3 regions of the Rhodopila sp. genome follow, and region 1 is predicted to be linked to each of the others. Evidence: riboswitches for the same ligand, from Rfam matches in the RefSeq annotation. Region 1 holds a riboswitch; each other region holds the start of a gene.

Region 1 (4,128 bases):
TGCAGGACGGCAAATATATTCGACCTTAAAAGACCCAATGAGTCGCATTGCTGAGGCCAAAGTGGAAACGTGTACCGCAGGAACTAGTGGCGTGCAGTTCCCCCGTTTCATTCCTCCTCCTCCTGCTCCTCTTTTGAAACGTATTGATAATACTGCGGAACTTTGCTCCATCTACCTCGCTGTAGGTTCAGCCTGGGCTCGGCAATGGCGGTAGCAACGGCCTCCAAAATATCCAATACGAGGCTAACATTGCCGTGCAACTTCTCGATGTCTGCCGACAGGCCATGCTGCGTGACCCACTGCGTTCCGAACCAAGAAAAGCGATTCCAGCGTTCCGACAAGTGATCGCGCTTATGGGCTCGAAGTCTCTTGAACAGTCTGTCGCCAGTGTTTTTCCCGGCTTGGCCGACGTAGACTAAATCATAATTTGCGTATAAAGCATATATTCCTCTTTGATCTCTGAAGTCGATTGGTTTTGCCGATTTGGTCCTGCTTACGGCTCCCAAAAGCGTTCCAGGAACTCTTGGTCTTCCCCAAAATACCTTGTCACTGTGCCAGTGAAGGCCATACGCTTTGATCATTCGAACTCCTTGCAGACGCCGAGTTTTTTAGCGATTGTCCAGTTGGATTATTTATAGACAACCCTATTTTCGCCTCTGAATTGCGGTCAATTTAACGGCTAGGACGGCAATCTGAAAATCGGCTCGTCCCCAGTGAGCTCGTCGATGAACGTCGGCGGACGATCCGCATAACCGGTGTAGAGATGGGCGTTGCGTTGCACCAGAAAGCGATTGTAATGCCGCTCAACCATCGCGCTCGACGTCCCCAGCCAGTCGGCAATATGGGCGACGCTCAGACCCTTCTGGATCGGCACAGTCGCAAAGTAGTGTCGGAATGAATACGCCACGCGAGGCTCACCGGTCATCGGATCGGTCAGAGCGTTGGCTTGTTCCAAGACCTGTTGCAGACCAGCGCGAAACACCGGCATTTCGCCCAAACAGCAAATCCTGCGTCTCACTGAGACGCGAGGTCCCGGGATTGCGGAGACCTCGCGTCGTCCGACATTCTAAGAATCGATCATTCGCAATTGACCATTCGACCTCTTGCCACGGTCGGCAGTGGCTTGCCGCCGCTAAGATATAAGCATATGTTGATGTGTCGATGGTCCCGCGCGAGCGGGTGAAAAGGGAACGCCGTGCGTCCCGGCTGGACCGCTGGTCCGGGGGCAAGTCGGTGGCTGCCCCCGCAACTGTCAGCGGCGAGATGCCGGTCCGTCCGCCCCTCGGGGCGGGTCACTGAGCCTTCAGGTTCGGGAAGATAGGATCGGAGCAACCGGGCGGGCTGCCCGGGCGCCGTGAGCCAGGAGACCTGCCGTCGTCGATCAAGCCATGCCGCCGGGCGGGGTGCACCGGAGGCCGGAGACAGACATGTCCGCGATTTCCGGCGGCGTTCGCCGCTATTCTTGCCCTGACTCAGGGTCCATCCGCAGCGAGCGGAGGCCGGCATGACGATCGCAAGCAATCTTGGGTTCCCGCGCATCGGCCATCGCCGTGAACTGAAATTCGCGCTGGAGCGGTTTTGGTCGGGCGAGATCGACGCGGCCGGGCTAGACGATGCCGCGCGGTCCCTGCGCAGCCGGCACTGGAAGCTGCAGGCGGGGCACGGCATGGGGCACGTTCCGTCCGGCGATTTCTCGTTGTACGACCAGGTGCTGGATACCGCCTGCATGCTGGGTGCGGTGCCCCCGGGCTATGGATGGCGCGAGGGCCCGGTCTCGCTGGCGAGCTATTTCGCCCTGGCGCGGGGGTCGCGCGGCACTGCGGCGGAACAGGCGGCCGGCATCGCGCCCGGCCTGCCGGCGCTGGAAATGACCAAGTGGTTCGATACCAACTACCATTATCTGGTGCCTCGGCTGAGCGCGGATGATCGTTTCGTGCTGACCGAGAACCGGCCGCTGCAGCAATTCCGCGAGGCGCTGGCACTGTCGATCCGGACCCGGCCGGTGCTGCTGGGTCCGGTCAGCCTGCTGATGCTGAGCAAGACGACGGACGGCTCCGATCCGCTGGATCTGCTGGACCGGATGCTGCCGGTCTATGCCGAGGTGTTGAGCGGGCTGGCGGCGGCGAATGCCAGTTGGATGCAGATCGACGAACCGGTGCTGGCGCTCGATTTGTCGGCCAAGGCCCGCGCGGCGTTCGGGCTGGCGTACGACACGCTGCGGCGGGGGCCGGCGCCGGATATTCTGCTGGCGAGCTATTTCGGTCCGCTGGGGGACAATCTGGCGACCGCGGCGGCGCTGCCGGTGGCTGGGCTGCATGTCGATCTGGTGCGTGGGGCGGCGGAACTGGAGTCGGTTCTAGAGGCGGTGCCGGCCGAACGCTGGCTTTCGCTGGGCGTGGTGGATGGGCGCAACATCTGGCGCAGCGATCTGCGGGCGGCGTTGGGGGTGCTGCGGACGGTCGCCTCGGCGCGGGGCAATCGGCGGCTGATGGTGGCGCCGTCGTGCAGCCTGCTGCATGTGCCGGTGGATCTGCGACAGGAAACCGGGATGCGACAGGAAACCGGGCTGGGCGCCGAGGTGACGGATTGGCTCGCGTTCGCCGAACAGAAGCTCGACGAGGTGGCGGCGCTGGGTCGCGGTCTGGACGAGGGGGATGCGGCGATCGCTGGGCAGTTGGCGGCCAGCGATGCCGCGGTGCGGTCGCGCCGGACAAGCGTGGCGGTACACCGGGACGCGGTGCAGGCGCGGATGGCGGGGCTGACACCCGGGATGGAGCAGCGGGACAATCCATATGCGACGCGGCGGGCGGCGCAGCAGGCGCGGCTGCGGCTGCCTCGGTTCCCGACCACCACGATCGGTTCGTTCCCGCAGACCGCGGAGGTGCGCCGGGCTCGGGCGTCGCTGGGGCGCGGCGAGTTGAGTTCGGCGGCCTATGACGGCCTGATCGAGGGCTGGATCGACGACGCGGTGCGCTGGCAGGAGGCGATCGGGCTGGACGTGCTGGTGCACGGCGAGTTCGAGCGCAACGACATGGTGAAGTATTTCGCAGAGCAGCTCGATGGGTTTGGCTTCACTCGGCATGGCTGGGTGCAGTCGTACGGCAGCCGGTGCGTGGCGCCGCCGATCATCTGGGGCGACGTGGCGCGGCCTCGGGCGATGACGGTGCGCTGGTCGGGCTATGCGCAATCGCGGACGCAGGCGCCGATGAAGGGCATGCTGACCGGGCCGGTGACGCTGCTGCAATGGTCGTTCGTGCGCGACGACGTGCCGCGGGCGACGGTGTGCCGGCAGATCGCGCTGGCGATCCGCGACGAGGTGGTGGACCTGGAGGCGGCCGGCATCGGCGTCATCCAGGTCGATGAGCCGGCGTTCCGCGAGGGGTTACCGCTGCGCAGGGAGTCTTGGGCGGATTATCTGGGCTGGGCGGCGGCGTGCTTCCGGCTGGCGACCAGTGGGGTGCGGGATGACACCAGTATCCACACCCATATGTGCTACTCGGAATTCAACGACATCATGGCGGCGATCGCGGAGATGGACGCCGACGCGATCTCGATCGAGACCACGCGCAGCCGGATGGAGTTGTTGGATGCGTTCGCCCGGCGGGGGGCCGGGGCGGCGGGGTATCCGGCGGAGATCGGGCCGGGGGTGTGGGATATCCACAGTCCTCGGGTTCCGGACGTTGGCGAGATGACCGAGTTGCTTGGGCTGGCGCGCGAGCGGCTGGATGACTGGCAGATCTGGGTCAATCCGGACTGCGGGCTGAAGACGCGAAACTGGGAAGAGGTGAGGCCGGCGCTGGAGAATCTGGTGGCGGCGGCGCGGGTGCTGCGCGGGGTGGCCGGGTCTTGAGCTAAACGCCCGCGGTTGCCCACGTCATGGCTGGGGGCCCCTGATCGCGGGTGCTGACGTTGGCGTTGGCTCTGTGCAGGCAGCGGTGCATCGCTGTTTGCGGAGGCTCGGTTGCCTGGAGTGACCGGGACCGATGCGATCGGTGAGAAGATTGGGAAACGCAGATGCACGCGGATAGGCGCTGATGAACGCCGATGCATCGAGGTGTCCCGCGGCTGTGCTAGACCCGCGCCGATGGTTGAAGACTCGGATGAGAGGCCGCGGAATGCACCCGTCGA
Region 2 (4,128 bases), 710 kb from region 1:
CTCGCGATCTCGCCCAGCTACGCGGTGGCGCTATGCATCCAGTACAAGGGCATGGCGTTCTTCGTGCTTGGCGCCGTGGTGTTGTGCGTCACCGGGGCGGAGGCGCTGTATGCCGACATGGGGCATTTCGGTGCCCGACCGATCCGGCTCAGTTGGCTCGGTTTCGTGCTGCCCTGCCTGATCCTGAACTATTTTGGCCAGGGTGCACTGATTCTGCGCGACCAGGCGGCGATCGCCAACCCGTTCTTTCTGCTCGACCCGGTCTGGCTGCGGCTGCCGATGGTGCTGCTGGCGACCGTGGCCACCGTGATCGCCAGCCAGGCGGTGATTTCCGGTGCGTTCTCGGTGGCTCGCCAATGCATGCAGCTTGGCTTCCTGCCGCGCATGATGGTGCGGCATACCTCGAATATGGAGGAGGGTCAGATCTACGTCCCGCAGGTCAACATCGCGCTGGCGATTGGCGTCGTGCTGTTGGTACTGGCGTTCAAGACGTCCGACAACCTCGCCTCTGCCTACGGCATCGCAGTCACCGGAACGTTCCTATGTACCGCGGTGCTGGCGATGGTGGTGTTCCGTCGCCAGTTCCACTGGTCGCGCGCCGCCGCGATTTCGGTATTCGGCGGCCTGTTCCTGGTCGATATCGTGTTCTTCAGCGCCAACACGGTGAAGATCTTCGAAGGCGGTTGGGTGCCGCTGGTGCTGGGCATCGGCCTGACCGTGATGATGACGTCCTGGAAGCAAGGCCGCGACCTGCTGTTGTCGCGCTGGAAGCAGTCCAGCATGCCTTTGGCGCCGTTCCTGGCCCGACTGCCGCAGTCCAGGATCATCCGCGTCCCCGGCCTGGCGGTGTTCATGACCAGCAATCCCGACTACGTGCCGACCTCACTGCTGCACAACCTCAAGCACAACAAGGTGCTGCATGAGAACGTCCTGTTCGTGACCGTGCAGAACGAGGATGTGCCGGAGGTCTCGCCGCGCCGCCGCGCCGAGGTGGCGCAACTGGCGCCCGGCATCCACCGGGTGATCCTGCGCTACGGCTTCATGGAAAGCCCCAACATTCCACGCGCGCTGGAGGAACTCACCGATCAGCTCAATGTCCGGGTCACCCAGGCGAGCTATTTCCTCGGTCGCGAGGTGCTGGTCCCGGGTATGGCACCGAAACTGTCATGGTGGCGCCGCGCGCTGTTCCTGGTCATGGCGCGCAACGCGGTGCCGGCGACGGAGTTCTTCCGCATCCCCAGCGATCGCGTGGTGGAGCTGGGGGTGCGGATCACGATCTGATGGCAACGGCACGGCTGCCGGCCATGCCGGCCGGTCCTCGGCCAGCGCTGACTTATCCGCTGTAGGTAAAGGTCGGCATGGCGTTCAGGGCGTCCTTGCTGGCGCCCGGCATTGTCACCTTGGTGCCGGCCTGACTGTTCTCGATGTGCAACTGCTGATATGGCACCGCGACCAGCTTGTTGCCAATCCCCAGAAATCCGCCGACCGAGACCACCGCCATGACGATCCGGTCACCCTCTTTGACGATCAGGTCGTCGACGCTCCCGACCTTTTCGTTCTGGTCGTTGTAAACCGCCGACCCAATCAGCCTGCTGGCACGCAAGCCGCCCTGCAGCTTTACTGTCGCGACCACAAGATCGGCGCTTTTCGGCGTACCCGGCAGGTTCGCCGCCGCGGTCGCGGCCGGCGCAGTCGGGGGTTGTGCATTTGGCGGCTGTGGCGGGGCTTGTGCCCGCGCTGATCCAAGCGCGCCGAGCAAGGCGACAAGACTGAGACGGGCCGGGCGGATCATGGCGGCTCCTTGCGTTTGAGGGGATTGCCGAGATCAAAGGACCGGGCCTCCCGGCAGGGCAGGCCAGGCATTGGCGGCATTTGGATTAGCGTCGAACCGTAGGTCGTCCTGGCGCGAAGATAAAGCGCCGGCGACGGTCTTCCCGCGAACCGACATGATTGTCACACATCGACGGATTTTGCCGCTTTGTCCCCAGGTGTTGACGTACCCGATGTCAATGGCCCTTGACGGCGAGCGCGAACCTCGGAAAAGTTTTAGCGCTTCGGTTCTTCGTGTTTGGAACAGCGCGAAGCTAAGAGGGAAGCCGGTGCGATGCCGGAGCTGCCCCCGCAACTGTAAGCGGCGAGCGGCTGTCCATCACGGCGCCTCGGAAAAGGCCGGACGGTTGCGTTGACCCGCGAGCCAGGAGACCTGCCGCAGCAACAATCCACGGGCGGGGTGCACCGGTCGGATGCAGGCGTGCCGGGCGTGGCGTATGCCGCGGACCAGAGATCTGCATTCGGGTGTCCCCGATCGGCAAGAAACGATGGGGAGCGGCCATGCTGGATACCCACGCCTCGACACCCAACGCCAGCACAGCGTCTGCTGGTGTTGGCTCAACGGCAACGGCCGCTTTGGCGACCATGGTTTATCGCAGCCGGGCAGTGCGTCCGCTATCCGGATTGGATTTGCATCGATTGACCCAGGCGGCACAGGCTCGCAACCGTGCCGAATGCATCACCGGGCTGGTGCTGTATGACGGTTCGCGTTTCTTCCAATGGCTGGAAGGACCGCGTGAAAGCCTGGCCAGGATCATGCGGTCGATCTTGAACGATGTTCGCCATACCGATATTCACGTGCTGCACAACCAGCCGATCGCTGCTCGCTGTTTCGGCGACTGGAGCATGCAGTTGGTGACGATGGGCGGTCGTGCCGGCGCTTGGAAGCACGACGTCGTTCAACCGCCCAGGCGGCTTATTCTCGATCTGCGCCGAGATCCGGATGCCGCACCAGCGTTGCTTGCCAGGCTGGCACCACGAAAACCGGCATTGGCAGTCAGCAGCATCGCCGCATCTGGCTTTGCCCCGCCGCCTTCTCATGAACCGACGGCGACGATCCTGCAGAACCTGATCATGCAAACAGTGATGCCGCGGGTGGCGGTCAGGCGAGCACTGGCAGGTGGCTCGCGGATACCGCCACCAGGACTGCTTGATGGGCGGGCCGACCAGCTGGCGCATCTGCTGATCGGATCTGACCCGGCAGCAGCACTTCAACTGATCAAGCAGATCCAGGCCGGCGAGCGCTCAGATTTGCGGCTTTATTCCAGGTTGTTCGAGCCAGCGGCGCGCAGGTTGGGCGACTTGTTCAGCCAAGATCGGTGCAGCGAAGTCGACGTGGGCTTCGGACTCTGCCGATTGCAGACCGCGATCCGGGTATTGGGTGCCAGCAATCCTCCCCGATCGCGGCCGATGCCGTCCGCGCCCGATGTGCTGCTGGTGACTCAGCCCGGCGAGCTGCACACTTTGGGCGCGGTTCTGGATGCGGAAGTACTGTGGCACGCGGGCTGGGCGCCACGCTTCGGCTATCCTGCCGATGACGCAGCGCTGCAGGCGCTGCTGGCAGCCACCTGGTTCGATGCGCTGGATCTCTCGCTGAGTTCCGCGTTGCGCCGCGAACACTGGCTAGGGCGGATTTCCAGGACCATTGCCGCCGCGCGCTCGGCGTCTCTCAACCCGAACCTCGCTATTGTGGTCAGCGGTCGCCTGTTCGCCGACCAAAGCGCGGATTGCGACGCCGTGGGAGCCGACACCGCAATTACCACGGCTTTGCAGATCAGACGAGCCATCCTGCTCACGGCGGAGAATAATCGTGCTCAGCCGACAATCCAGGGCGCGCCGACTGCGCCGAAGTCGTTGGCAACACAACACAGCTACCCGCAGCCCGCCTAGCTGAATATCAGCCGATGAACGCGCGGGTGGAACGGTTTACCCGCGCGATGATGCGATAAGGCCGATAGCCGGACACTGTTAGGCTGTATTCAAAGCCGAAAGGCCCGGCGATCGGATGACCGACCGCCGAGCCATCCGCGCGGCGATCAGCGGACGATGATCTCGACCCGCCGGTTTTGCGGCTCGCGAACCCCGGGTCCGGTCGACACCAGCAAGTGGGTCTCACCCAATCCGTGGACATCGATCGCGTTCTGCGGCACGCCGTCTCGGATCAACTCGCCGGCTACGGCGCGCGCCCTTCGTTCGGAAAGCCCAAGGTTGTAGCGCGGCGTGCCGGAGGTATCGGTGTAACCGTTCACTTCGATCCTGGTATACTGCACGCGGGTTGAATTATCCGCGGCTTCCTTG
Region 3 (4,128 bases), 680 kb from region 1:
CGGCGCTTCGGGTCGCGACAACGGGGCGCAACCGATTGCCGCTTATTTGCGCAGAGGAAACGGATGCATGTCGCCCGTTTTTTATGCATCGGGTGGAGTCAATATAGCCGGCCGCTATGCTTGCCTCCAGGTCTTTCCAGTGCAAGTTGAGGACGGCAGTTCAATGTCTCGCGCGGCCAGTCTCGCGCGGCTAAACCACGACGGAGCATGACCGATGCGCGGCGCGAACAGCTACCTGGGATCGATCGGCACCACCATCTTCACGGTGATGTCGGCGCTCGCCACCGAATATCGGGCGATCAATCTTGGTCAAGGCTTCCCCGACACCGACGGTCCGGCCGACATCGTGCAGGCCGCCTGCGACGCATTGCGCGACGGCCGCAATCAGTATCCGCCGATGCCGGGCGTGGCTGACTTGCGCCAGGCCGTCGCCGCGGCGAACCGCCGCTTTTATGGCCTCGACATTGACGGGATGCGCGACGTCACGGTGACATCCGGCGCCACCGAGGCGATCACCGCCAGCTTGATGGCGGTCGTCGACCCCGGCGATGAGGTCGTCCTGATCGAGCCGCTCTACGACACCTACGTGCCGGTGGTTCGCATGCTGGGCGGGATACCGCGCATCGTACGCCTGTCGCCGCCGCACTGGGACCTGCCGTTCAACGAACTCGCGCACGCATTCGGCGCCAATACCAAGGCGATCCTTTTCAACTCGCCGATGAACCCCTGCGGCAAGGTGTTCACCGCCGACGAACTGGGCTTCATCGCCGATCTGGTCACCCGCCACGACACCTACGCGATCTGCGATGAAGTCTACGAACACCTGACATTTGACGGGGCCAGGCACATTCCACTGATGACGCTGCCCGACATGGGCCAGCGAACCATGCGGATCGGCAGCGCCGGCAAGACGTTTTCGCTGACCGGATGGAAAGTCGGCTATGTGACAGCCAACGCGGCCCTGACGCCACTGGTGCAAAAGGCCCATCAGAACCTTACCTTCACCACCGCGCCCAACCTGCAACGCGCGGTTGCGGTCGGCCTGGCCAAGGACGATGCCTACTTCGCCTCCCTGTCGCGCAATCTCCAGGCACGGCGGGACCAGCTTGCCCAGGGCCTGGCCTCGATCGGATTCTCTGTCCTTCCGACCCACGGCACCTACTTTCTTACCGCCGATTTCACCCCGCTTGGTTTTGCCGGCGACGACGTCGCGTTTTGCCGCCACATCACCGAACAGGCCGGGGTGACGGCGATCCCTGTCTCGGCGTTCTATGAGCAACCGGGCGCACCGCGGCATTACGCCCGCTTCGCCTTCTGCAAACGGCTCGAGGTGCTGCAACAGGCGATCGACCGCCTGAAAAGTCATTTTGCGGCCCGATGATGCCGCGTCTCGGAGGCGACCGAAACCACGAACCGCCGGCGTATGCGGGCGCATGACTTCGGCATCGGCACTTTTCCAGCCGAAGCATCAGTGCTTAACAATGCACCTCAGATGACGGTGGCCCGCATGGGCTGAAACGGGAACTGCCGAACGGCGGCTGCCCTCGCAACTGTAAGCGGCGAGCCAGGTCCTTATGCCATTGCCCCCAGGAGGTGCCTCCCCGGGCGAGAAGGTGGACCCAGGCCAAGACCCGCGAGCCAGGAGACCGGCCGGCATCGAGACTGCGCGTGTGCTCCGGGCGAGGTGAACCGGGGCTGCGGGGAGAAACCCGTATGCGGGCAATCGACACAACGGTCGATGGAGTAACCGCATGCGCCTTGGTCGCGCGATCTGCCTGTCACTTGCCTTGCTGTCGATAACAGCGGCAAGAGCCGAGGACGCTCAGCTTGCCATACCCGAAACGGTGGTGACCGCGACGCGGGTGCCGACTCCGGTCGAACAGATTCCGGCCGGCGTCACCATCATTGATCGAGCAACGATCGAGGCACACGGCTATAACACCATCGCCGAAGCGCTCACTGACGTTCCCGGCCTGCATGTCAGCCCGTCCGGCGGCCCCGGCGGTCAGACCAGTGTGTTTCTCCGCGGCACGAACTCCGACCACGTCCTGGTGCTGCGCGACGGGATGCCGATCAACGACGCCGCTGATCCGACCTCGGCGTTCAATTTCGGCGTCGATACCTTGTCCGACGTCGAGCGGATCGAGATCATCCGCGGCCCGATGGCGGCGCTCTACGGGTCGGGGGCGATCGGCGGGGTGATCAACCTGATTTCCCGCCGTGGCTCCCAGCCGGGGGTGCATTGGAGCGGCGACCTGGCCGGCGGTTATCCGGCACTGCTGCGCGGCAATCTGACCGCGAGCGGCATCCAGGGGCCGGTCGATTTCGCCATCACCGCCGAATCGCAGTCGCAGCGCGGCTACGATGCCCTGCCGCAACGGGAGAGTTCCTACACCGATGTGCCGCAAGGGTTCCGCGACCGTATCCTGACCCTCAATCTTGGCTATACACCGGTCGAAGGTACTCGGCTGTCGCTGTTTCTGCGCGCCGACACCAGCTATTTCGGTTTCAACACACTCGGCACCCCGACATTCGATGACTCGAACTCCAACGGCCAAGCGAGCTCCGTGCTGGGTCGCATCGGCGGCACCACCCATCTGTTCAACGGCCAACTGGAAACCGGGGTGTTTCTGGGACAGTTGCAGGATGATCGGCGCTATCTGGAGCCGCTGGCGCCGGCCGATCCGAACCAGGCAACATCGGATTCACGCTACCATTCATACCGCACCGATCTGCAGTGGAACAACACGCTGCATCTGGACGATGTCATTGCGGTACCCGGGTTGTCCGCCAGCGCGATGACCTTCGGCTATGAATTTACCGGTGACACCGCCAAGGTCCGGGTCAATGAAAATTTTGCCGGGTTCCCGTTCGCCCAGGGCACGTCGGCCTATATGTCCACCCACGCAGCCTATGCCGGGCTGCAGACCACGCTGCTGCAACGGCTGGCGCTCACCGCACAGGTGCGGCAGGATTGGGTGGATCAAAACGCGCCGACCACCTGGCGGATCGGCGGTGTCTACGACCTGAAGCAGATCGCCACGCACCTGAAGGTCGCCTATGGAACCGCGTTCCGAGCGCCGTCCTTGTTTGATAGATTCGGGGTCGACTCTTTCGGCTATGTCGGCAATCCGAATCTGAAACCGGAACAGTCACAGGGCTGGGAAGCCGGCTTTACCAGCGATATTGCGGCCGCCGGGCGACCCAATTTCGCGACCCTTGGGGCGACCTACTACGACCAGCGCATCCGTGACCTGCTGGTGAATGTCCCAACCTCCGAGACGATGAATACCGAGGTGAACCTGGCCTCGGCCCATCTGCACGGCGTGGAGACCGAGGCAACCGTGCGCCCGGCGTACTGGATCGATCTGCACGCCACCTACAGCTTCCTCAACACCGCCTCGGACGGCGAACCGGCTGGCCAAGGCTCCCAATTGCTGCGCAGGCCGCAGAACCAGGCATCCGCCGACGTGACGATACGGCCTTTAACCGGCCTGAGCGTTGTCACCACAATCATATATACCGGATCCGACCGGGATTTCTTGATTGATGATAGCGGCAACAGCAGCTTGCAACCGGGTGTCGGCCAGCATGGACTGGTCGCCAACCTCGCGGTCAACTACCGGCTGACGCCGCGTGTCGAGCTTTACGCCAACGGCTGGAACATCTTCTATTCGAAGTTCGAGCCGGTGAATGGCTATCAGATTCCCGGGCCGACTGCGCTGGCCGGCATCCGGTTGCGGCTGTAGCAAGTCGGGCTCTGCCCGAACCCGCAAAGGGTGCGACGCACCCTTTGATCCCGCTGATTCAGCTCAGGCCACCGCGCGCGGCTACTGGCCACAGGCACTCTACGCGGCCGTTGCGCACGCCGACATACCAGTCGAACTTGTCCACCGTCGGGTCGCAATGGCCGGGCACCAGCCGCAGTTTTTCGCCGACCTTGGGCGATGCTGTCTCGCTGCCGTATTGCAGCTTGCCGTGCTCGTCTGACGCGCTGGTGTAGCGAATGTCCGGCCGCTGCCAGACTGTGGGCAAACCGGAATCCACCGCCACCGCCTTGTGCCCCGTATCCACGACCGCGATGCCCGCCTGCGCCTGGCTCATCACTGATGCCAGTACAAACAGCGC

The links. A riboswitch is a leader RNA that binds a small molecule or an ion and turns the genes downstream of it on or off. The one in region 1 is predicted to bind cobalamin.
Region 2: it holds a riboswitch for cobalamin, as region 1 does, so the genes downstream of both, ACQY4T_RS03285 (BLUF domain-containing protein) here and metE (5-methyltetrahydropteroyltriglutamate--homocysteine S-methyltransferase) in region 1, are expected to answer to the same signal.
Region 3: it holds a riboswitch for cobalamin, as region 1 does, so the genes downstream of both, ACQY4T_RS03380 (TonB-dependent receptor plug domain-containing protein) here and metE (5-methyltetrahydropteroyltriglutamate--homocysteine S-methyltransferase) in region 1, are expected to answer to the same signal.

The regions. Positions count from the first base shown of each region.
Region 1 is NZ_OZ255846.1:1,291,643-1,295,770, forward strand. Features, by position in the region: gene ACQY4T_RS06570 (GIY-YIG nuclease family protein) at 108-581, opposite strand; gene ACQY4T_RS06575 (hypothetical protein) at 680-997, opposite strand; cobalamin riboswitch at 1,146-1,390, shown strand; gene metE (5-methyltetrahydropteroyltriglutamate--homocysteine S-methyltransferase) at 1,505-3,850, shown strand.
Region 2 is NZ_OZ255846.1:584,900-589,027, forward strand. Features, by position in the region: gene ACQY4T_RS03275 (potassium transporter Kup) at 1-1,281, shown strand, start outside; gene ACQY4T_RS03280 (PRC-barrel domain-containing protein) at 1,334-1,792, opposite strand; cobalamin riboswitch at 2,039-2,225, shown strand; gene ACQY4T_RS03285 (BLUF domain-containing protein) at 2,296-3,720, shown strand; gene ACQY4T_RS03290 (OmpA family protein) at 3,867-4,128, opposite strand, start outside.
Region 3 is NZ_OZ255846.1:609,225-613,352, forward strand. Features, by position in the region: gene ACQY4T_RS03375 (aminotransferase) at 215-1,381, shown strand; cobalamin riboswitch at 1,480-1,668, shown strand; gene ACQY4T_RS03380 (TonB-dependent receptor plug domain-containing protein) at 1,752-3,749, shown strand; gene ACQY4T_RS03385 (DSD1 family PLP-dependent enzyme) at 3,808-4,128, opposite strand, start outside.